Regions from separate parts of the Desemzia sp. FAM 23990 genome, predicted to be linked through region 1. Evidence: predicted binding sites of a transcription regulator. Region 1 holds the regulator's gene; each other region holds the start of a gene.

What was found. The regulator Rex, encoded in region 1, represses fermentation and respiration genes when NADH is low (regulators of the CRP and FNR family bind a similar motif). The targets are predictions, from matches to a motif close to TTGTGAANTANTTCACAA.
Region 2: the regulator Rex is predicted to act here: its motif matches at 2,971-2,988, upstream of ACEN4I_RS07805 (acyl-CoA dehydrogenase family protein).
Region 3: the regulator Rex is predicted to act here: its motif matches at 2,478-2,495, upstream of ACEN4I_RS01455 (FMN-binding protein).
Region 4: the regulator Rex is predicted to act here: its motif matches at 1,616-1,633, upstream of ACEN4I_RS02100 (DUF1858 domain-containing protein).

What each region holds. Positions count from the first base shown of each region.
Region 1 covers NZ_JBGQQW010000012.1:12,039-17,435, forward strand. The annotation lists gene groL (chaperonin GroEL) at 1-672, opposite strand, end outside; gene groES (co-chaperone GroES) at 727-1,011, opposite strand; gene ACEN4I_RS06310 (CPBP family intramembrane glutamic endopeptidase) at 1,351-2,007, shown strand; gene ACEN4I_RS06315 (DUF4305 domain-containing protein) at 2,042-2,245, shown strand; gene ACEN4I_RS06320 (redox-sensing transcriptional repressor Rex) at 2,265-2,936, opposite strand; gene ACEN4I_RS06325 (ABC-F family ATP-binding cassette domain-containing protein) at 3,238-5,196, shown strand.
Region 2 covers NZ_JBGQQW010000016.1:55,241-60,637, forward strand. The annotation lists gene ACEN4I_RS07795 (electron transfer flavoprotein subunit alpha/FixB family protein) at 43-1,011, opposite strand; gene ACEN4I_RS07800 (electron transfer flavoprotein subunit beta/FixA family protein) at 1,027-1,821, opposite strand; gene ACEN4I_RS07805 (acyl-CoA dehydrogenase family protein) at 1,827-2,957, opposite strand; gene ACEN4I_RS07810 (Crp/Fnr family transcriptional regulator) at 3,159-3,857, shown strand; gene ACEN4I_RS07815 (pyridoxamine 5'-phosphate oxidase family protein) at 3,969-4,394, opposite strand; gene ndk (nucleoside-diphosphate kinase) at 4,674-5,075, shown strand.
Region 3 covers NZ_JBGQQW010000002.1:130,066-135,462, reverse strand. The annotation lists gene ACEN4I_RS01470 (FAD-dependent oxidoreductase) at 1-816, shown strand, start outside; gene ACEN4I_RS01465 (NusG domain II-containing protein) at 893-1,312, shown strand; gene ACEN4I_RS01460 (polyprenyl synthetase family protein) at 1,345-2,322, shown strand; gene ACEN4I_RS01455 (FMN-binding protein) at 2,532-3,011, shown strand; gene ACEN4I_RS01450 (FAD:protein FMN transferase) at 3,113-4,180, shown strand; gene menA (1,4-dihydroxy-2-naphthoate polyprenyltransferase) at 4,227-5,168, shown strand; gene ACEN4I_RS01440 (polysaccharide deacetylase family protein) at 5,227-5,397, shown strand, end outside.
Region 4 covers NZ_JBGQQW010000003.1:126,720-132,116, forward strand. The annotation lists gene ACEN4I_RS02095 (FAD-dependent oxidoreductase) at 1-1,446, shown strand, start outside; gene ACEN4I_RS02100 (DUF1858 domain-containing protein) at 1,670-1,900, shown strand; gene ACEN4I_RS02105 (DUF438 domain-containing protein) at 1,900-3,144, shown strand; gene ACEN4I_RS02110 (hypothetical protein) at 3,599-4,492, opposite strand; gene ACEN4I_RS02115 (peptide ABC transporter substrate-binding protein) at 5,016-5,397, shown strand, end outside.

The DNA.
Region 1 (5,397 bases):
TTTTTTATCGGTAATCAAAATGTATGGATTTTCTAAGTTAGCTTCCATTTTATCGTTATCTGTAACCATGTATTGTGACAAGTATCCACGATCAAATTGCATACCTTCTACAACATCTAGTTCAGTTTCGATTCCTTTAGATTCTTCGATCGTGATAACACCATCGTTGCCCACTTTTTCCATAGCGTCTGCTAATAAAGCACCGATTTCTGGATCTCCTGAAGAGATAGAAGCGATTTGTGAAATGGATTCTTTTGTTTCCACTTTACGAGAAACAGCTAATAATTCCTTAACAGCTACTTTAGTGGCTAATTCAATTCCAGCTCGAATCCCTACCGGGTTTGCGCCTGCAGTAACGTTTTTCATTCCTTCGCGAACAATCGCTTGGGTTAAAACAGTGGCAGTAGTTGTACCATCACCAGCTGTATCATTGGTTTTTGAAGCTACTTCAGAAACTAATTGAGCTCCCATGTTTTCAAAGCGGTCTTCTAATTCGATTTCTTTTGCGATCGTCACTCCATCATTAGTGATTAATGGCGAACCGTAAGATTTGTCTAAAACTACATTTCTTCCTTTGGGTCCAAGTGTTACTTTAACAGTATCTGCTAATTTATCTACTCCACGTAATAATGCAGCACGTGCGTCTTCAGAAAATTTAATATCTTTAGTCATTTTCTTTCACCTCATCAGATTGATTTTTATTCGTGTACATGTCTTTATTTACGTTTAGTCTACGATTGCGATGATATCGCTCTCTTTGATCACTAAATATTCAGTACCATCATACTTCACTTCAGAACCAGCGTATTTTTCGAAAAATACTGTATTTCCAACGACAACTGAAAGCTCAGCTTTTGTTCCGTTATCGAGTATACGCCCAGCACCAACAGCAACTACTTCACCAGTTTGTGGTTTTTCTTTTGCTGTACCAGCCAAAACGATACCACTTGCTGTTGTTTCTTCTTCTTTTGTGACTTTAATGATGACACGATCTCCTAAAGGTCTTAACACGTAAATCCCTCCAATTATAGTTTTTCTTTGTTAGCACTCACTCTAAAAGAGTGCTAAATCACTTCTTCATCATATCAAACTGTAAAAATTTTGCAAGTATTTTTTACTCTTGAAAAAGAAAAAGAGTGCCCTTTTATTTAAGAAAGAAATACTTCAAGAAGAAAGCAAAAATTGCTTTAGTGGTATGAGACTTATGTTATACTGTTTATTGAACATCTTTTTTTAAAACTGTTTTACGTCCAAATGCAGTACCATTACAAAGGTGCATTGCTCACTTTATATAGTCTTGTTCTTTTTTAGTGCAACTGTAAATAATTACTTAAAGAAGGTTTTAAACACATGAAGAATTTAATTAAGTCTCCATATGCAAAAATCATTCTCATCTATATTATAGCTCAATTTTTCCCAGTGATAGTGTTGTTTTTTGTACCAGCTAAAGCTGTAGCAGACGCCAGCATTTATGGTACTATCGCCGGTTTCGTGATTGGAGCTATCCTAATGTTTATCGTTAATCATCGGTCTACATTTGATAATAGTCTAGAGAAAACGCCCAGCAATTCTAAAAAATCGATTATTTTTTGGGGAGTAGGAGGAATGTTTTTAGCTTTTGTTGGTCAATACTTAGCTGTATTTATCGAAACATTCTTGCTCAATACACCTTTAGGGTCACAAAACACTGCAGAGCTCGTTTTCACTGTGAATAAATACCCTATTTTCTTGATTCTAGTAGCTATCTTTGGTCCTATTATGGAAGAGTTTGTATTTAGGAAAGCTATCTTTGGTTATCTTTATGACATTACTGGAGGAATCGGTGCTGCTGTGATCAGTTCATTGATATTTGCCTTTATTCACTTTGATGGTCATTACTTGCTTTATTCGATTATGGGATTTGTTTTCTGCTATTTGTACTGGAAAACAAAATCGATTGCTGCTCCAATTATTGCTCACGCTTTAATGAATGCTACCGTTACAGTAGCTAACTTATGGCTATACTAATAGTGTTTATAGTAGAAAGGAACTTTTAACGTTCATGAAAAAAAGAGATTTTATTATTCAAATTGTTTTCAATTATGTTCTTGCAGCTATTTTTATCTGGTTTGCAACTGACTACGTTGGTGAATTTGGTTGGGGATTCTTCTCTATCATTTTTGTATTGTTTGCCACACGAGATGTGGTAAGAGCTACGAAGATTTTACAAATCTATCTCAAACTAAAAAAAGGCAACAAACCGTAAATAGGTTTGTTGCTTTTTTTTAATCTAATAGCAATAAAGTATCATCACTGTCTGAGTCTGCTTTATAGTGATCGATAAAATAGATAAGAGTCTGCAATTCATTCGCTAAATCCACGTTTTGTACTCGAACTTCTTCTGGTACGGAAATACGAATCGGTGTAAAGTTCAGTATTCCTTTAACGCCAGCTTCAACGAGATTATTTGCAGCATCTTGAGCTGCTGAAGTAGGCACAGTCAGCATAACTACATCGATTTGTTGCATTTTCAACTGTTGTACCATGTCTTCCATTGGATAAACCGGTACTCCAGATTGAATCGTTCCTACAATATCCTTGTTGATATCAAAGGCAGCACTGATGCGCATGTTGTTCCCTTGATGGAAATTGTAATTTAATAAAGCATGTCCTAAGTTACCCACACCAATTAATGCCACGTTCGTTAGTCGGTCTTGTTTCAATGTTTTACTGAAAAAATGCATCAGCGTTTCAACATCGTAACCATAACCTCTTTTTCCTAGAGCCCCGAAATATGAAAAATCGCGTCGAATCGTAGCGCTATCTACTTTCACAGCTTCACTTAATTCAGTTGATGACACACGTTCTTTTCCATCTTCATGCAAATACCGTAAATATCTATAATAAATCGGTAATCTCTTTGCCGTTGCTTTAGGTATTGTATTAGTTGAACTCATCGTTCACTTCACTCACTTTCTTTTATTCAAAATTCACAATATTCGTTAACAAATGATTTGTTTCACAAATTGTCGAGTTTCACATAATAAGATTATAACATCTTCTTATTAAATTGCCAGCTTTTTTAAACGGTCATTTCCTTTTTTTTTTACACTTATTTTCCTATCCATACAAAATTCACAAAGAATATTGTGAACCGGCTTTCTTTTTGTTAGTACTGCCTTCCAGACACTCTCCCACTTAAAGACAGAATATGCTAAACTAAGTGAAAGAGCAGAGATAAGAAATGAGGACAACAAAATGATTCTATTACAAGCTCAACACGTCGCACGTTATTTTGGTGCAGATGTGTTGTTTGAGAATATTTATTTAGAAGTACAAGAAAATTCACGTATTGCCCTTGTGGGACGAAACGGTGCCGGCAAATCAACTCTGTTAAAAATCATCGCAGATATTGAACCTCCGGATGCTGGACAGATTTCAAAAGGAAAACAAGTGACTATCGGCTACTTAGCACAAAATACTGGCCTTGATTCTACTCAATCCATTTGGGATGAAATGTTGGAAGTTTTTCAATATGTGATCCAATTAGAAAAGAAAATGCGTCATACCGAAGAAATGTTAGGGGATCCTTCTTTATTAGCCGACGAGGAACTCTATCATGAAACCTTAAAACAGTATGATCAAATGCAGCACGATTTTCGAGAGCAAAATGGTTATGGTTATGAAGCAGAGATCCGCTCTGTTTTACATGGTTTCCGCTTTTTTGAAGAGGATTATGCTAAATCCATCAATCAACTCTCAGGTGGCCAAAAAACGCGTTTAGCTTTAGCGAAATTATTGCTGCAAAAAAAAGACTTATTGATTTTAGATGAGCCTACCAATCATTTGGATATCGAAACATTAAACTGGTTAGAGAACTACCTGCAAACTTATACTGGTGCGTTGCTGATCGTTTCTCATGACCGTTATTTCTTAGATAAAGTAGTTAACGAAGTCTATGACTTAAGCCGTCAAAAAATGCACCATTATAAAGGAAATTATAGTAAATATTTAGACTTGAAAGCGGCACAACTTGAAAAAGAATGGAAAGAATTTGAGAAACAGCAAAAAGAAATTGCCAAGTTAGAAGATTTTGTAAACCGCAACTTAGTCCGCGCTTCTACTACCAAACGTGCTCAGAGCCGTCGGAAACAATTGGAAAAAATAGACCGTTTAGATAAACCTCAAGGTGAAGAAAAATCAGCTACATTCAGTTTCCACCCTGCCAAAGAAAGCGGAAATGTCGTAATGTCATTACAAAACGGAGCTATCGGATATGACCAAACGATTTTATCTGAACCGATCAATATGGATATCCGAAAATACGATGCTATAGCTTTAGTCGGACCAAACGGTGTGGGAAAATCCACGCTGCTGAAATCCTTACTCGAAGAACTCCCTCTTATGAAAGGTGAAAAGCGATACGGAACAAATGTGGAAGTTGGCTATTACGATCAAGAACAAGCTGAATTGCATTCTTCTAAATCTGTATTGGCCGAACTTTGGGATGAACACCCTACTACTCCCGAAAAAGACATCCGATCTATTTTAGGCAGCTTTTTATTTTCTGGAGAAGATGTTGAAAAAGCCGTCACTTCTTTAAGCGGTGGAGAAAAAGCTCGTTTGGCATTAGCCAAATTGTCTATGAATCAAGACAACTTCTTAATTCTGGATGAACCTACAAACCATTTAGACATAGATAGTAAAGAAGTACTTGAAAATGCGTTGATTGATTTCGACGGCACACTGCTTTTTGTTTCTCATGACCGCTATTTCATCAATCGGATTGCGTCTAAAGTAATTGAACTATCTGCAGAAGGAAGCACAGCTTACTTAGGCGATTATGATTACTATCTAGAAAAAAAAGCTGAGCAAGAAGAATTGAAACGACTTGCAGATGAAGAAGCACAGGGAACGGAAAACAGTTCTGGGAAAGATTCCGCTTCTACCGCCCCTTCAAAAAAACGTGAAATCAATAAAGAAAATCAAAAATTGGTTCGACAGCTGACCCGTCGAATAGAAGCCATTGAACAGGAAACTTCTGAATTGGAGCCTAGTATCGAAAATTTAGAAACTGAATTGACCAAACCAGAAGTCTATGAAGATCATTTAAAAGTCCAAGAAATCAATGATAAACTTCAACTGTTGAATGAACAGTATGAAACACTCATGGAAGAATGGGAAGAAACGACGTTAGCTCTTGAAGAACTAATCTAAGAAGTCCTTTAAATAAGAAGCTCGGGTTGGCTTGGTGCCCTAATAGTTAGAGTTCTTATTATACAGCTGATTGGCTGGTTTGAGTTCGGTTGAATACCGGACTCAAACCAGCCAATCTTACTTTTTATGTTCAATCTCAATTCTTCATCAAGGCGGTTTTACTCTTGATGTTCAATCTCAATTCTTTATCAAGGCGGTTTT
Region 2 (5,397 bases), on a different contig from region 1:
TTTTTATTTTTTCATTCGAAAGGTTTACTCATCAAAACATTTTTACTGAACCACTTTTAAAAAGCCTTCTAAAAATTCGGCTGAATCTCCAATATAACTAAAGTCTGAATAATTAAAAATAGGCGCTTCTGAATCTTTGTTAACAGAAATCACCAATTCGGCATTTCCAATCCCTGTTGTATACTGTACAGCTCCATGAATACCCAAGTTTATCAATAGTTTCGGTGAAATCGTATTACCGGACTGGCCAATTTGATCATCTCCGCTGAATTTAGGATGATCTGTTAAAGGACGAGTAACTCCGATTTTTGCTCCCAGTTTCCGAGCTAGTTCTTCTGCTAAAGCAAGCACCTTATCATCAACTGCACCGCGTCCCAATGCAATGACCCGATCCGCATTGGCAATACTGTCGCTTTTAGACAATAAAGGAGTTTCTTCGATAATTTTCACACGTTTTGCTGCTTTAAAGGTCAGGTCCGTCACTTCTGTTACTGTGACTGATGGATCACTGATTTTCTTAGCTTCAAATGTATTTGGTCGTACAGAAGCCATTTGCGGACGATGATCCGGACAGATGATTTCGCACATGATATTATCGCCATAAGAGGGTTTAGTTTGGACCAATAAATCCCCATCAAATGCTAAGTTCAAGCAATCAGAAGTCAAACCTGTATTCAACTTAGCTTGTAAACGTGGTGCTATTGAGCGGCCAACAACTGTTGCGCCAAATAGAATGCTATTAGGCTGACGTTGTGCTGCCAACTCTGCCATTAAGCTGGCAATTTCAGAATCCGCTGCATCTTTCAAACGGTCATCCTTTACTACAATGATTTCATCGGGACCATACTCTTTGATGTTTTCTTCCAGATTTTTATCTGTTGCTTCAAATAAAATGACCACTACTTTTTTATCGCCGGCAATTTCTTTTGCTTTTGTAATTAATTGATACGTAACCGGCTGGATGATACCTACATGTTTTTCTGCGTATACCCAAACTTCTTGACTAGACATTTTTTTCCACCTCTCTTAGAGTAAATTATTGGCTCTCAACTGAATCAACAGTTCACGAATAGCTTCATCAGCTGTACCTTTTAGCACTGTTGTAGCTTTCGCTTCTTTTTCGGGTGCCCATACACTGCGTACAACAGTTGGGGAACCTTTCAAGCCGATTTTATTAGGATCAACAGTCAAACTGTTTTCATCCCACACACGAATCGTTTTTTGATAACTTTGTTGAATATTGCGAGGCGTTGGGTAACGCGGTACGTTCATTTCACTGCGTACGGTTACTACTGCTGGTAATTGGAACTCAATTTTTTGTTGCATATTCTCTAACAAGCGAGTTGCAGTCATGGCTTGATTATATTGGCTGTGCAATTCACTGACAAAGGTAATCTGCGGCCACTCTAAAAGTTCAGAGACAATCGGACCGACCTGGCTAGTATCAGCATCTACAGACTGACGACCAAATAATACCAAGTCTACATCTCCTAATTCTTTGATGGCTTGTGCTAAAACATATCCTGTTGCCAAAGTATCCGCTCCGCCAAATTGTCGGGAGCTTAGCAATATAGCATCATCACACCCCATAGCTAAACCTTGACGCAATGTCATTTCAAAATCTGGAGGTCCCATAGACAATAGTATGATTTCTCCACCCCATTCGTCTTTTAGGCGCAATGCTGCTTCAATGGCGTTTTTATCGTAAGGATTCATCACTCCTGCTTCTCCGGAACGAATCAAATTTTTTGTATTTGGATCAATTTTCAAATTATTGGAAACCGGTACTTGTTTAATACACACGACGATTTTTAAGCTCATTTATCTCAATCCTCTCTCTCGTTTACAACTTCTTTGCTGATCTCGATCATCATTTTTTCTAACGATCCTTCTGCAAGTTGTAAAGCTCGTGCATCACGAATCAGATGTTCAACTGGGTATTCTCTGCTGTAACCATATCCGCCTAGTACTTGTAAGGCATGATCAGCTGCAGTAACTGAAGCCCGACTACCATATGATTTTGCCATAGTGGCTACTTTCGCATAGGATTTGCCTGCTACTTTCAATCTAGCTGCTTCTTGATACAATAATTGTGTGTTCTCTTTCGCAATAGCAATTTCGGTGATTTTTGTTTGGATAGAATGCAATTGAATGATCGGTGTATTGATCGCTTCACGTTGTTTTGCATAATCTACCGCGATCGATAATGCATGTTCAGTGATACCAGCAGCGATCGCTCCCATCGAAATACGAGCATCATAGTGGGCATTATCCCCAATTTCTACACCTTGACCTATTTTCCCGAGCAAATGATCTTCAGTGACCACAACATTTTCCAAGAAAATTTCTGCTACAGGTGTCCCGTTCATTCCAATAAATTCTTCTCGTTTACCATGTTTAAACCCAGGCATATCTTGGTCTACAAGGAAGCAAGATAATTCTGTCGGAGATGTTTTCAAGAGCACACAGTATACTTCGGCCAATCCGCCATTTGTGATCATGCTCTTATTTCCATTTAAAATCCATTTATCTCCTTCTTTAACAGCCTTGGCTGTAAATCCCATCACATTAGAACCCCCTTGCGGTTCTGTTGATGAAAAGCCAAAAACACGATGGGTGGCTTGAGGCAGATACTTTTCTTTTAACGCAGGTGTAGCATATTTCAATACTTGATCAACCGTTTTGTAATGCCCTTCTAGTGTAAATGCAATACTAGCATTCCGTTGAGCAAAATCATAGATGGTTTGAGAACTGGCAACGACATCAAATCCGGCACCGCCATATTCTTCTGGTATGGTCAACCCTAAAAAGCCTGTATTCACAATACTGCTCCATAGTTCTGCAGGGTACTCTCTGTGTTTGTCAATCCACATATCTAAAGGTTTTACTTCTTTATCAGCAAAATCTGTCACCATTTGGTGCAACATGACTTGCGGCTGAGTCAATTTTATACTCATTTTTACACTCCCTTTGTTCAAATATACACAAGAATAAAGATAATAAATTTAACAAGCTAAATATAGCGCATTCTTTTTTCTATCTACTTGATTTAAATCAAGTACAACAAACTATTTAAAAAAATGATAATACCTTTTCTAAGGAGTGGAAAATTGGTAGAATAAAAAAGTATTGTGAGGAACTATAGAGGAGAATGCAGGATGAAAAAAGACTATTCAAAATCTCACCATCATACTTATAGATGTGAAAATACAAAGCAATGTTGTATCTATACTATTCCCCTATTTCAATCTCTAACAGCTGAACAAAAAGAACAAATTCATCCCTTGATCCAACATAAGCATTACTCGAAGGGAGAGACTATCTATCGGCCAGGAGAATCTGCTGACTCGCTTTATGTATTAAGCAGTGGGAAAATACGTGTATACCGATTGTCAGAGTCGGGAAAAGAACAGTTGATACGAATTGTATCAGAAGGAGAGTTTACCGGGGAATTGGCTTTATTTAAGAAGGGTTTTTACGAGGCTTTTACGGAAGCATTAACAGATTGCAATATTTGTGCCATCAAACATGCCGATTTTCGCCAGCTGCTTATGCAATACCCGGCTACTGCTGTTGACATGTTGGCTACGATCGCTGAAAGATTAGGTTCTTCTGAGCAACAGACAGCTTGGGCTACTACTGAAACTGTAAAAGATAGGCTGTTGCACTTTTTGGTTAGTCTAGTCGATTCTGAAGAAAAAGAACCCGTCGTCGAACTAAAGATGGCTAAAAAAGATTTGGCTTCTTATTTAGGAACTACCTCTGAATCATTAAGTCGAGAACTAGCTCATCTAGAAAAAGAAAAAATCATCGAAGAAATTGCTTATGGAAAAATCAAATTATTGAATGTTAATTAATGCATATCCTTTTCCTCTTTACCAACAGAAAAATCTTCTAAAGAAAACCAACACACTACTCTAGAGAATCCGGTATAGATTGAAAAAGGATTTCCAGAGTAGTTTTTATTTTTAAAATTGTATTTTTAAAGCTGGATCCACAGGATTCAACGTTAGAAACGCATGTTCAAAAATAATAGCGTAAAGATAAGGGCTATTTTCTTTACCCATCTTTTCTATGAATTTTGGATCCTTTTCTAAAAAAGCAGACTTAATTCCTTCTTCTTGGTAATCCTCACACTTTACCACACGAGCATTGTGAACACGTATGTATTCATAACGGTCTTTAATAATAGTAGTAAAAGATATACATGGATTTAGCTGAAATTCTTTTACTTTTGATTTGTTTTTATTCGTTCGAATGTAAAGAATATTTTGTTGCAATGGATCAGGATAATAATTGACGATCCTCACATTAGGCGTTCCTTCGACCGATGTTGCTAATGCTAAATAATTTTGTGCCTTCAGAATTCTTATGTACTCTTCCATTACTTCCATACTGCTTTTCCTCCTTCTTGCAACAGGTAGAACACAACTCTCCGCTGTTGATGTAGAAATCCATTTTATCTTATTTTAAATTATTCCGTATTGATCTGGATCAACGACTGCATAAGTTTGCATCGAAAAACCTTAAAAAGAGTTTCCGTAAATTCATAAACCCGTTCTCTCTATATTTATGTATCTGCAATACTTATTGCAATTCAATCTCTTTCTAACTAAAAAATTCAGAACGTGTTAAACTCTTAGTAACTACACTTCTAAGGAGGATGTTCAGAAATGTCAGAAAAAACGCTTGTATTGCTCAAACCAGATGCAGTAGAACGAAATCTAATTGGGAGTATTTTAGTCGAATATGAGAGAAACGGTTTAAAAGTTGTGGATATGAAATTAATAAAAGCCTCTACAAATTTAGCAGAAAAGCATTATGCAGAACATACTGGAAAACAGTTTTTTAATCGTTTGGTTGCTTACCTTACCAGAAGTCCATTAGTTGCCTTAGTCTTAGAAGGTGAAAATGCCATCAGTCGAGTACGATCATTGAATGGAACAACTGATCCAGAAAATTCACCAGATAATACGATTCGTGCTCTTTATGGACTAAGTATGTCTGAAAATACTGTTCATGCCTCTGATTCGAAGGAAAGTTCTGATAGGGAAAGAGCTATTTGGTTTGGTTAATAAACTACTTTCAATTCAAAAAAGATTCTTCATTAGAGATTTTTACTCATGAGACACCATCTTTTATCCGCTCATTTCTTATATAGCCTAATTATAACACAGGACAAATAAGGAGACACTCAACTTTATACTATCCGTATGAGAGTTGCCAACGGCAATCATCATACCGATAGGCATTCATCACCCACCTATGGAGGATGGGCAAATTCTGCCTAAACTACGTTAAAAAGCTTTGTAACCTTAAGATATGAGATGGAACATAAGGAAAAGCTCAATATGGATCAAGTCCACGAAAAATTATCTTTAGCGGGGTTTAATAAAC
Region 3 (5,397 bases), on a different contig from region 1:
GGATTTATGGTTTCTATCGGTTCTCGTTACGGTGTAGCTTACTTAATGGATAAAATCCATTTAAGCGGCTTCCTGGCAATGTTTGTAAAACATATGGTGAACTTATTGTACTTCTTGACTATCGGATCTGCTTTCTACTTTGTTCAATATATCAGACACGAATTCTTCTTTATTAAAGACAAACGCAATATTTTCCGCGGACACTTATCACGATTAGGAAACATTTTATGGTCAGTACCATTGCGTGTTTTCTACGGAAGTATGTGGACTTGGGAAGGGATCAAAAAGACATTTGGTTTATTCGGGACAACATCTTGGTTTGGCAAAGAAATCGTCTTGCCATTTGAATGGCTGCAAGAACCAACCACAGGTGCTTCTCAAGTAGTTGAAGAAGTAGTCGCTAAACCGGTATTTGGTTTAAGCTATGTGTATGGTGAAGAACCAATGATGGTATTCAGCAAAGCTCCAGGCTGGTTCAACTCTATCATGGAATTCATGATTCCTAATACAGATGTCGCTTTATTCTTCCAAAAGTTCATGACAATCGTTGAGTTATTGATCGGATTAGCGATTATTGCAGGACTGTTTACATGGTTGGCAAATGCCGCTACTATTGCTTTAGTCGTTTCATTCTCACTTTCAGGTATGTTCTACTGGGCAAACGTTTGGTTCATCCCAGTCGCGATCTCATTGATGAACGGATCTGGTAGAGCATTTGGATTAGACTATTACGTGATACCATGGATTCAAAACAAGTTGAGTAAGTGGTGGTATGGAGATATTAAATCCATCTATGAAACTGGTATTAACAAGTAAAATGTGTTAAAAAGGGGATGGGACAAAAAGTCCCATCCTTTTATTTTTGTAAAACGTTCAACAGAGGTGAAGATAAATGAAAAAGCAGCTAAAGATGGTTCGTCGGTGGGATATTATGATTGTATTAGCTTTGATGGTGGCGTCTTTCCTTCCGCTGGTTTTTTTTACGTATGTGCAAGCTCAGACTGGAGATGCTGAATTGAAAGCAGTGATCAGCGCAGACGGAAAAATCGTTAAAGAGTTTATTTTAACGGATGATGGCCAGACCGAAGAATATGTCTATACAGATGACCATGGGCATAAAAACACCGTGATTCGTGATGGATTGAAAATTTATATGTCAGATGCAAGTTGTAATGATCAATTATGTGTTCGAAAAGGCGCAATAAATGCATTTGGCGAGACGATTGTTTGTTTGCCGAATCATTTATTAGTTGAAATAGAACCCAGTCAGTCTGATGTTGAAATTGAAAATGAGCTAGACATTATTTCCTGAAATAAGCACTTTAAAAATAGAGGAGAACTGGTATGAAGATTCACCCAATGTGGAAAGACTATCCTTCGATACAAACTGAATTAAAAGCATGTATTTCTTTAATCGAACAAAACATCACTATTAAAAATAAAGATGTGCAACAAAAAATCGTTCAATTGCTTTCTTCCGGCGGTAAAACATTACGTCCTGCGTTTAGCTTAATGTTTTCACAGTATAAAAGCGAAACGGATCAGGAAAAAGCTCGAGCGATTGCAGCTGCTGTTGAAGTGCTGCATTTAGCAACTTTGGTGCACGATGACGTCATTGATGAATCTGATTTGCGTCGCGGGCAAGAGACGATTAATACGCAATATGACAATCGAGTAGCAGTATACACCGGCGATTACTTATTTACTGTCTGTTTTCGTCTGCTCACAGATTATGCAGCGGATGCTTCGGCGCTGCAATTAGATAAAAACGGCATGGAAAGCATCTTGGTTGGCGAACTGAACCAAATGAATATGAAGTACAATTCTAATATGACTATGCGCAATTATTTGAAACAAATACAAGGCAAGACAGCACAATTGTTTGCGCTGAGTTGTTATGCTGGGGCCTATGAAAAGGGCTCAGAAAAAATGGCCAATTCAGCTTATCAAATCGGCAATAATATAGGTATGGCTTTTCAAATTATTGATGATGTACTGGATTACACGCAAGATACTGTGATTGCAGGGAAACCGATGATGAGCGATTTGAAAAATGGTATTTATACCGCTCCTCTTTTATTTGCCATGCAAGAAAATCGGGAAGTATTCGAGCCTTATATTTTAAAAAAAGATCAGATCACAGAAGAAGAGATCAAAGAAGTATACAAGTTGGTGCAGTTGTATAAAGGTGAAGAACGCGCGAAAGAATTAGCCAATAAATATACTAAAAAAGCGTTAAAACGAATCAAACGACTGCCTGAAAATTCAATAAAAAGCACTCTATTGACCATTACTGAGCAAATGTTGTCTCGTGATATGTAAAAAAGAAACCTTATAAAATAAGGTTTCTTTTTTTAAAAGTGAAATGTTCATAAATTTTTCAGATAGTTAATGAAAAAATTATTAAATTGTGTGAAATAGATTGATTTGTTTTGCTGTCAATGCTACTATAAGTACGTAATAAAGAAAAGAAATATTTGTGAATACTTACACAAACAGAAGTGCATATACTAAAAAAGGGTGGGTATAAAATGAAAAAATTATTCTCAGTATCAACGTTAACTTTAGCTTCAGCTTTGGTATTAGCTGCATGCGGCAGTTCTGAAGAAGCAACAGAGTCATCTGAATCAGCAGCTTCAGAAGGCGGATTACAAGATGGAACATATACTTTAGTAGAGAAAAACTTGGATGAAAATGGCTGGAAAACAGACTTCTCTATTACTGTAAAAGGCGGAGAAATTACTGAATCAAATTATGAGAACGTAAATGAAGCTGGCGATAAAAAATCTGAAGACGAAGCTTATCAAGAAAGAATGTCAGAAGTTTCCGGCGTCGGTCCAGTAGAGTACTTCCCGCAATTAAATGAACAATTAGTTGAAACTCAAGATCCAGCAGCAGTTGAAGTAGTAACTGGAGCTACACACTCATCAGAATCTTTCAAAGAGTATGCGCAACAATTAGTAGACGCTGCTGAAGAAGGCAATACGGATACCATTGAAATCGATAATTAATAGTTTCTATTCTCATTAATTGATTTATAATAACAGGTAGGGGCAATGTATTTTGTTCCTGCCTGTTTTTGTATGAATTACGAGAAGTTAGGAGAAATAAAATGAAAAAAATATATCAACATAAAAAAATCTTAAGTGGACTAATGATGGGAGCCTTTTTTCTTTTACTGGCCGGCTGCGGCTCGAAAGAAGAGCAAGCCTTGCTCACCACGCCCTATGAACAAACAGAATTTCTAATGGGTACTTATGTAACATTGCGTGTGTATGATGAAGGGAAAGAGGAAGTTCTGGAAAATGCTTTTGCCCGAGTCGAGAAATTAGCGGATAAGGTAACTGTTAATGAACCTGGCTCAGAAATCGACAAAGTCAACGAAGCTGCGGGAGACGAAGCTGTCAAACTTTCAGATGATGTGTATCCTTTAATCGAAACTGCTGCAAAATACAGTGAAGTTTCTAATGGCGGATTTGATTATACTGTAGGACCTATAACAGATTTATGGAGAATCGGCTTTGATGATGCTAGAAAACCGGAGCAAGCTGAAATCGATGCAGCATTGCCGCTAGTGGATTACAGCAAAGTTGAGTTAGATGCAGAAAATCAAACCATCTTTTTAACCCAATCAGGAATGGCTTTAGATTTAGGAGCGATTGCTAAAGGCTATATTGCAGATGAGATCAAGGTATTATTCGAAGAATCAGGGGTCACCACGGCTATTATCGATTTAGGTGGAAATGTAGTCGTTATGGGAGGTTCGCCTACCAGAGAAGGAGAAGCTTGGAATATCGGGATACAAGATCCTTTATCTGAACGAGGAGAAACCGTTGGAAAGACCAAGCAAAAAGATCGGTCAATCGTTACTTCTGGAATCTATGAACGTTATCTTGAAGTGGATGGGGAAATTTATCATCATTTGATGAATCCTGAGACTGGTTACCCTTTTGATAATGAAATTGCTGGCGTGTCGATCATTTCCAATCGTTCTGTTGATGGGGATGCTCTTTCAACAGTTGTATTTGGATTAGGGTTAGAAGATGGATTGGAATACGTGAACAATCGAGATGATATAGAAGCTGTTTTTATTACCAAAGAAAAAGAAATTTATACGTCAGATGGGTTGATGGATAACTTTGAATTGACTAATGAGGAATACACTTGGGTGAATAAATAAGTTTAAGCTGGAGTGCATCAAAAAAATCTTTAAAGGAAGTGTACGAATGAGTGTACCTGTTTTTTTAGAATTGGTTGAGATAAAAACCAAATTAGCTAGTTTATTTCCTTTTACATTAGGTGTTTTATTTTCTTTGTATTATTTCTCGGAGCTGAATGGAGTAAACACCTTGCTGTTTTTTCTTGCAATGGTGGTTTTTGATATGGCCACTACTGCAATCAACAATACGATGGACTATGTCAAAGCAAAAAACATGGACTACAAAGACCAGGAAAATATTTTAGGAAAAGCTGGGTTGTCAGTGAAGCAAGTAACCTATTTGATTGTGGCAATGGTAACTTTTGCTGCTGCCATTGGTCTGTTATTGGTTTATCGAACGAACCTTTTGCTGCTGGTCATAGGTGCTATTTGTTTTGCGGTAGGAATATTATATACTTTTGGACCATTCCCGATCTCTAGAATGCCTTTAGGTGAAGTGATGTCTGGTTTGACAATGGGATTTGGTATTTTCTTTATTGCCGTTTTTATCAATGTTCCTTCTACCTTTATCACAGCCTTGACAATAGAATGGCCTAATTTCGCGCTGACAGGAAGCATCCAAAATGTAGCAGCCATCTTTTTAGCTTCTCTGCCGTTAGTATTTACGATTGCCAACATTATGTTGTCCAATAACATTTGCGATTACGAGACAGACATTACCAACCATCGCTATACATTAACTTTTTATATTGGCAAACCAATTGCTGTGCGTTTATACCGTTGGTTGTACTATGGGGCTTTTGCTGCCAGCACATTAGCCGTTTTACTAGGAGTCAACTCTGTTTTTATGTTAGGTATCTGGATCATTTTCCCTATTGTTCAAAAAAATATTCATGTTTTTACCAATAAGCAAGATAAAGCCACTACATTTGGCTTAGCCATAAAAAATCTAATTGTTTACCACGGGATGCAAATTATTCTATACAGTTTAGCCATTATTTTTCAATGATGAAACAGGGCGGCAGTTGATTTAAAAACTAAAATATTCTGGAAGAAGGCTAGTAGAAATGGGTTTTAGCACATTATGTTACCATGAATTCCGTAAACGAGAAGAAATTACTGAACAAGGACCGTCTCCGATCAAAGTGACGCAAGATTATGATGATGCACTGCCGCGTGAACTCTTTACCTATGTAGAAGACTTTGAAGCGCAAATGAACTACTTAAAAGCGGAGCAG
Region 4 (5,397 bases), on a different contig from region 1:
GAAATCGGTATTGTCGGTGCTGGGATAGTCGGCATTATCAGCGCATATCTGTTAGCAAAGTCTGGCAAGAAAGTTGTCCTCATTGAAGCTGATCGTTTAATCAGCGGGGTAACTGGACATACAACTGCAAAAATTACCGCTCAGCATAGCTTGATTTATGATGACTTGATTCAGACCTTTGGCAAAGAAAAAGCTAAACTTTATTATGAAGCAAATATTGATGGTTTGCATTTTATCCAACAACTCATCGAAGAGCTGCAGATTGATTGTGCTTATGAAACAAAAGATGCTTTTGTATACGCAGAAACGGATAAGGGTCAAAAAAAACTGGAAAAGGAAGCTGAAGCTTACCAGACTTTAGGGATTAAAGGAGCATTAACCAAAGATAAAGCAGACTTGCCTTTCCCTATCAAAGAAGCATTAGTGATGTACGACCAAGCTCAATTTGGTCCGGTTCGTTTTTTAACGGTGTTGGTCCAAGAAATTGTGCGCTTAGGCGGACAAATTTATGAACACACGCGTGCTGTAGAAGTCATTAAAGAAAAGACACCTATGATTTTAACCGAAAACAACTCTCTTATACTCTGTCAAAAAGTTATTCTGGCCACTCATTACCCAATCAATGATGCAGACGGCTTATATTTTACGCGCCTCTCCATCCATCGTTCTTACGCGATGGTGATGCGCACTGCTAGTAAAATTCCTGAAGGCATGTACATCAACGCAGAACAGCCGACGCGTTCGATCCGTTCTGTTCAAGGCGCTGACGGTATCCCTCTTTTATTGATTGGCGGTGAAGGACATCAAACCGGTAAAAGCTCCAGCAAAACGATTTTTCATTACCAAGATTTGGACGCTTTTGGCAAAAAGTATTTTGCTGCGCAAAGCCCTCTTCATCTTTGGTCTAGTCAAGATCTGCAAACACTAGATAAACTCCCTTATATTGGACAGATGACGAAGCAAACCGAGGCTGTATTAGTAGCTACAGGATTCAATAAATGGGGCATGTCTGCAGGAGCTATGGCCGGAAAACTGTTAGCAGACTCTATTTTAGGTACAGAAAACAGTTATGCTTCTCTTTTTGACCCTACTCGTAAAAAATTGAAACTTAGCGATACTCAAACCTTCTTGAAAAAGAATTCAGCTGTCGCAAAAGATTTTGTTACCGGCAAATTAAAACGTCCGGATAAAAATTTAGAAGACCTTTTACTAGATGAAGGCGGCCTAGTTCATGTACATGGAAAGAAAGTGGGCGCCTATCGAGATAAACAAGGTCAGCTGCATCAAACCGTTCCAGTCTGCACTCACTTAGGCTGCAACCTTGATTGGAATGATGCAGAACGTTCATGGGATTGCGCTTGTCATGGTTCGCGCTTTTCTTATAACGGAGCTGTCTTAGATGGGCCAGCTGTAAAACCGTTAGAACACCCCGATTCGCAAATGTAAACCATATCAGTGAATGATTTTTGGACTGTCTTGATTCGAGACAGTCCTTTATGGGTAATTCCCCTTATATGATGACTATTTTGTGAAAAAAATTCATATTCTAACAAACCTGACGGCTATCCTTATTGAAAATGATAAGCATTTATTTTAAAATGAAATCAACCACTTATTGTGAATAACGTAACGAATGAGTATATCATTCTAATTTGAAAGGTTGAAAACAATGAAAAAAATCAATCTCAATGAAACGGTCTATCAATTAATTCAACAATACCCTGAGTTAAAAGGTATTTTGGTCCAACTAGGATTTACTCCTCTACAAAATGACGGCTTATTGAATACAGTTGGTCGAATGATGCCTTTAAATAAAGGTGCGGAACAAATCGGTTTAAATCATGCTGACTTGATTGCTCAATTGGAAGAACATGGTTTTAGTGTTGAGGAGATTGCCTAATGACAGAAAATCCCCATAAAGGAAAAAGAGCCCTTGAATTAGAACAGAGGCAATCTATTTTGAAAGATTTGCTTTTAAGATTGCATGCTGGCGAAGACAAAGATTTGGTAAAGAAAGATTTTGAAGAACATTTTTCTGGTATCAGTGCCTTTGAAATCTCGGTTATGGAACGCAGATTGCTTGGGGAAGGTGTTGTCGTAGAAGATATTCAAAAATTATGCAATATCCATGCTTCTATGTTTATCGGAACCATCAACAATCCAGAAAATCAATCAGATGAATTTAAGAAACCTGGGCATCCCATCCATGTCCTAAAACAAGAAAATTTAGCGATCGAAAGCAGTTTGGATCGCATTCGTCGTTTACTGGAAGCGTATCTTCTGCAACCAGAAGCAGAGATTAAAGACGGGTTATTGAAGCAACTGTCTATTCTTTGGCAGTTTGACAATCATTATGCGCGCAAGGAAAACTCTCTGTTTCCGATTATGGAGCGTTACGGTATCACAGCTCCTCCTAAAGTCATGTGGGGAGTAGACGACGAAATTCGCGCTCTATTTAAACAAGTGAAACAGTCACTTGAACAAGATCAACTAGATCATTTGCAAGAAGAATTCGCGTCCTTAAAATACGAGTTGGAAGAAATGATTGTCAAAGAAGAAGAAATTTTGATTCCTATGATTACAGATGTCTTTAATGAAGATGATTGGATCAAAATCAATGACGAATCAGATGAAATCGGCTATTGCATTGTTCGTCCAGAATCTAAATGGGTTCCTGAGCGGACTACATTTGAAGATATAGAAGATTCAGAAGTCGAAACAAGTGAAAAAGACACCAATATTCACTTTAAAGTTGGACATTTGACACCGAATGAATTGGAAAAAATGCTGAACTTGCTTCCGCTTGAATTATCTTTTGTAGATGCTAATGATACGGTGAAATACTTTAATGTCGGTACCGGCAGAAAGCTTTTTCCGCGTACTAAAAACGCTATCGGGCGACAAGTAGAAAATTGTCATCCTCCTAAAAGCCAACCTATCGTAAAACAATTAATAGCTGACTTCAAAACTGGTACAAAGGATTCAGAGACACTCTGGTTCCATGCTCGAGGCGAATTCGTTATGGTCACCTACACAGCTGTCAGAGATGAAGACGGTACTTACATGGGGACTTTAGAATACGTCCAGCCTATTCAATCGATTATTGACTTAGACGGAACAGAACGAAGAACTATTGAAGATTAAAGAGCTGGGAACACGGCATACAGCTTACCGAAAAAAACTTGAATGACTAGAGCTAGATGCTTCTCATCTAACTCTAGTCGTTTTGCTTTTAGGGGCGTGCACTTCTTAGTACGATGCGTCTAAAAAAGTAACCAGCAAGGTATTTAGCCTAAAATAAGTTGGAACAAAAGCAACTAGTTTCCTTCTCACTGCAAAATGACACATTAACGGTTCTTTATTAGTCAAGTGATACCTGTTCTACCACTCACTTGACTAATAAACTCACTTTATTAGTCAAGTGACGAGTCATTCTGCCCTCACTCAACTAGTAAACCTGTTTTATTCTTCAAGTGACAGTCAATTTAATGCTCACTTGATCCGTAAACGGATGGATTTAACAAAAGTAAACCAATAAAAAAAGTACACCCCTGCTACTGATCATTTTCAGTAACAGAGGTGTACTTTTCGAACCTCTTTATCTATCAATCTTATCAACCACAATAGAAGGAATCGTTATTTCTCCTCCCATGGTAGATTCATATGTTAAAAGCCCCATTGAAATACCAGAAAGTGTTACATAATCATCTTCTAATAAACGATTATTATTAGTTAAATCAGACGAAATTTCAGCATAAATAATTTTATCGTAATCATCATCCACAGCAAATCTAATTTGAGTCGTGCCCTCTCCTTCCATTACTTGCACAACTTTACCTGAGAACTTCACTTTTTTATAAAAATAATCATCTGGTGTCCGAGCTAATTGATCAAAAGTTATTCCTGTTTCATATCCTTTAGCTTCTTCAGCCTCTATTCTTGCTAGTTCATCTTCTTCTTCTTGTTTTTTCTTCGCTGCTTCTGCTTCTGCTTTTGCTTTCTTTTCTTCTGCTGCAGCTTTTTCTTCCGCTTCTTTTTTAGCTTTTTCTTCTGCTTCTTTCTTTTTTAACTCAGCATTTTTTGCATCTGCTTCTGCTTTTTTTGCGTCTGCTTCCGATTTTTCTAGTTCTTCATAGGGAGTCATTTTTTCTTTATATGCTTCATACTCCGTTTTTAATAGACTTAATTTTTTATTATTTGCTTCTAATTCGTTATTTTCTGACTCTAATACATTGTAAGAAGCATTCTTACTATTAATTTTCTTTTGTAAATCTGAAATCTGCATACTCAACTCATCTTGACGTGCATTAGCAGAATCAATTGTCACGATAAAAGAGAGAATAAAAAATACAATTAGAACTGCTGCACTTATTTTCATTCTCTTTTTTAATTGTGCCTTCTTTTCGTCTGGCATATTCTTTGATGCTTTTTTAGTTATTTCTCCTAAATAACTAAAAATTCGATGAGCTATTTTTTTTACTTTATCTACCATAATTCTCCACTCCTCCTGATAACAAACGTTTTCATAACGTATATAATTATACCTTTAAAAATAGTTTTTGTTCTAAATTTAAATCATTTTTTTAGTAGAACCTTCTAATTACGCTTACCATTGACACATTTCATTCAAACCTATATTTAACTCTAAAGAAGCTATTTCATCATGTTTTCTTCTCTTTTTATCCGTTCTTTCAACAAACTCAATTCCTCAAAATTATAAGAAAACTGTCTACTCAACTTGATTAAAAAGAAAAAAGCTCTTCGTACAGATGTCAGAGATGACAATGGTACTTACATGAGACTTGGTTTATCCGAATCAGACCCTTCTGCTTACTTACTTTTTATGCTATAATTATTTCTTACAAGGACGTTTTCATAGGAGCCGTTTTCTTATTCTCTTGCATGTAGCTTTTCTGTCGTTTAACTTTCCTTTTTTACAAGAGAAGAACGATAATTATTTTCTATTGAGTAAAGTCCGTTTCTTAGAAAACACTACAGAAGGAGACCATAAGTATATGAAAAAAACTTTCACATTAACAACCTTATTATCGCTTGCCACATTAGCTGTTTTAAGTGCTTGCAGCAACGGTTCCAATCAAGATCAACCAGCTTCTCAAGATGCCGAACAAGTCTTGAATTTAGCTGCTGAATCGGAAATGGACACCATGGATACCACTCTTTCCACAACAAACTTCACTCCGATGAACAATGTTTTTGAGGGATTGACTGCGTATGATCTTGAAGGCAAGATCGTTCCTGCAAATGCAGCAGAGCTTCCTGAAGTATCTGAAGATGGACTGACCTACACATTCAATATACGAGAGGATGCAAATTGGTCGAGCGGAACACCTGTCACTGCAGACGATTACGTGTTTGCTTGGCAACGGATGGTCGATC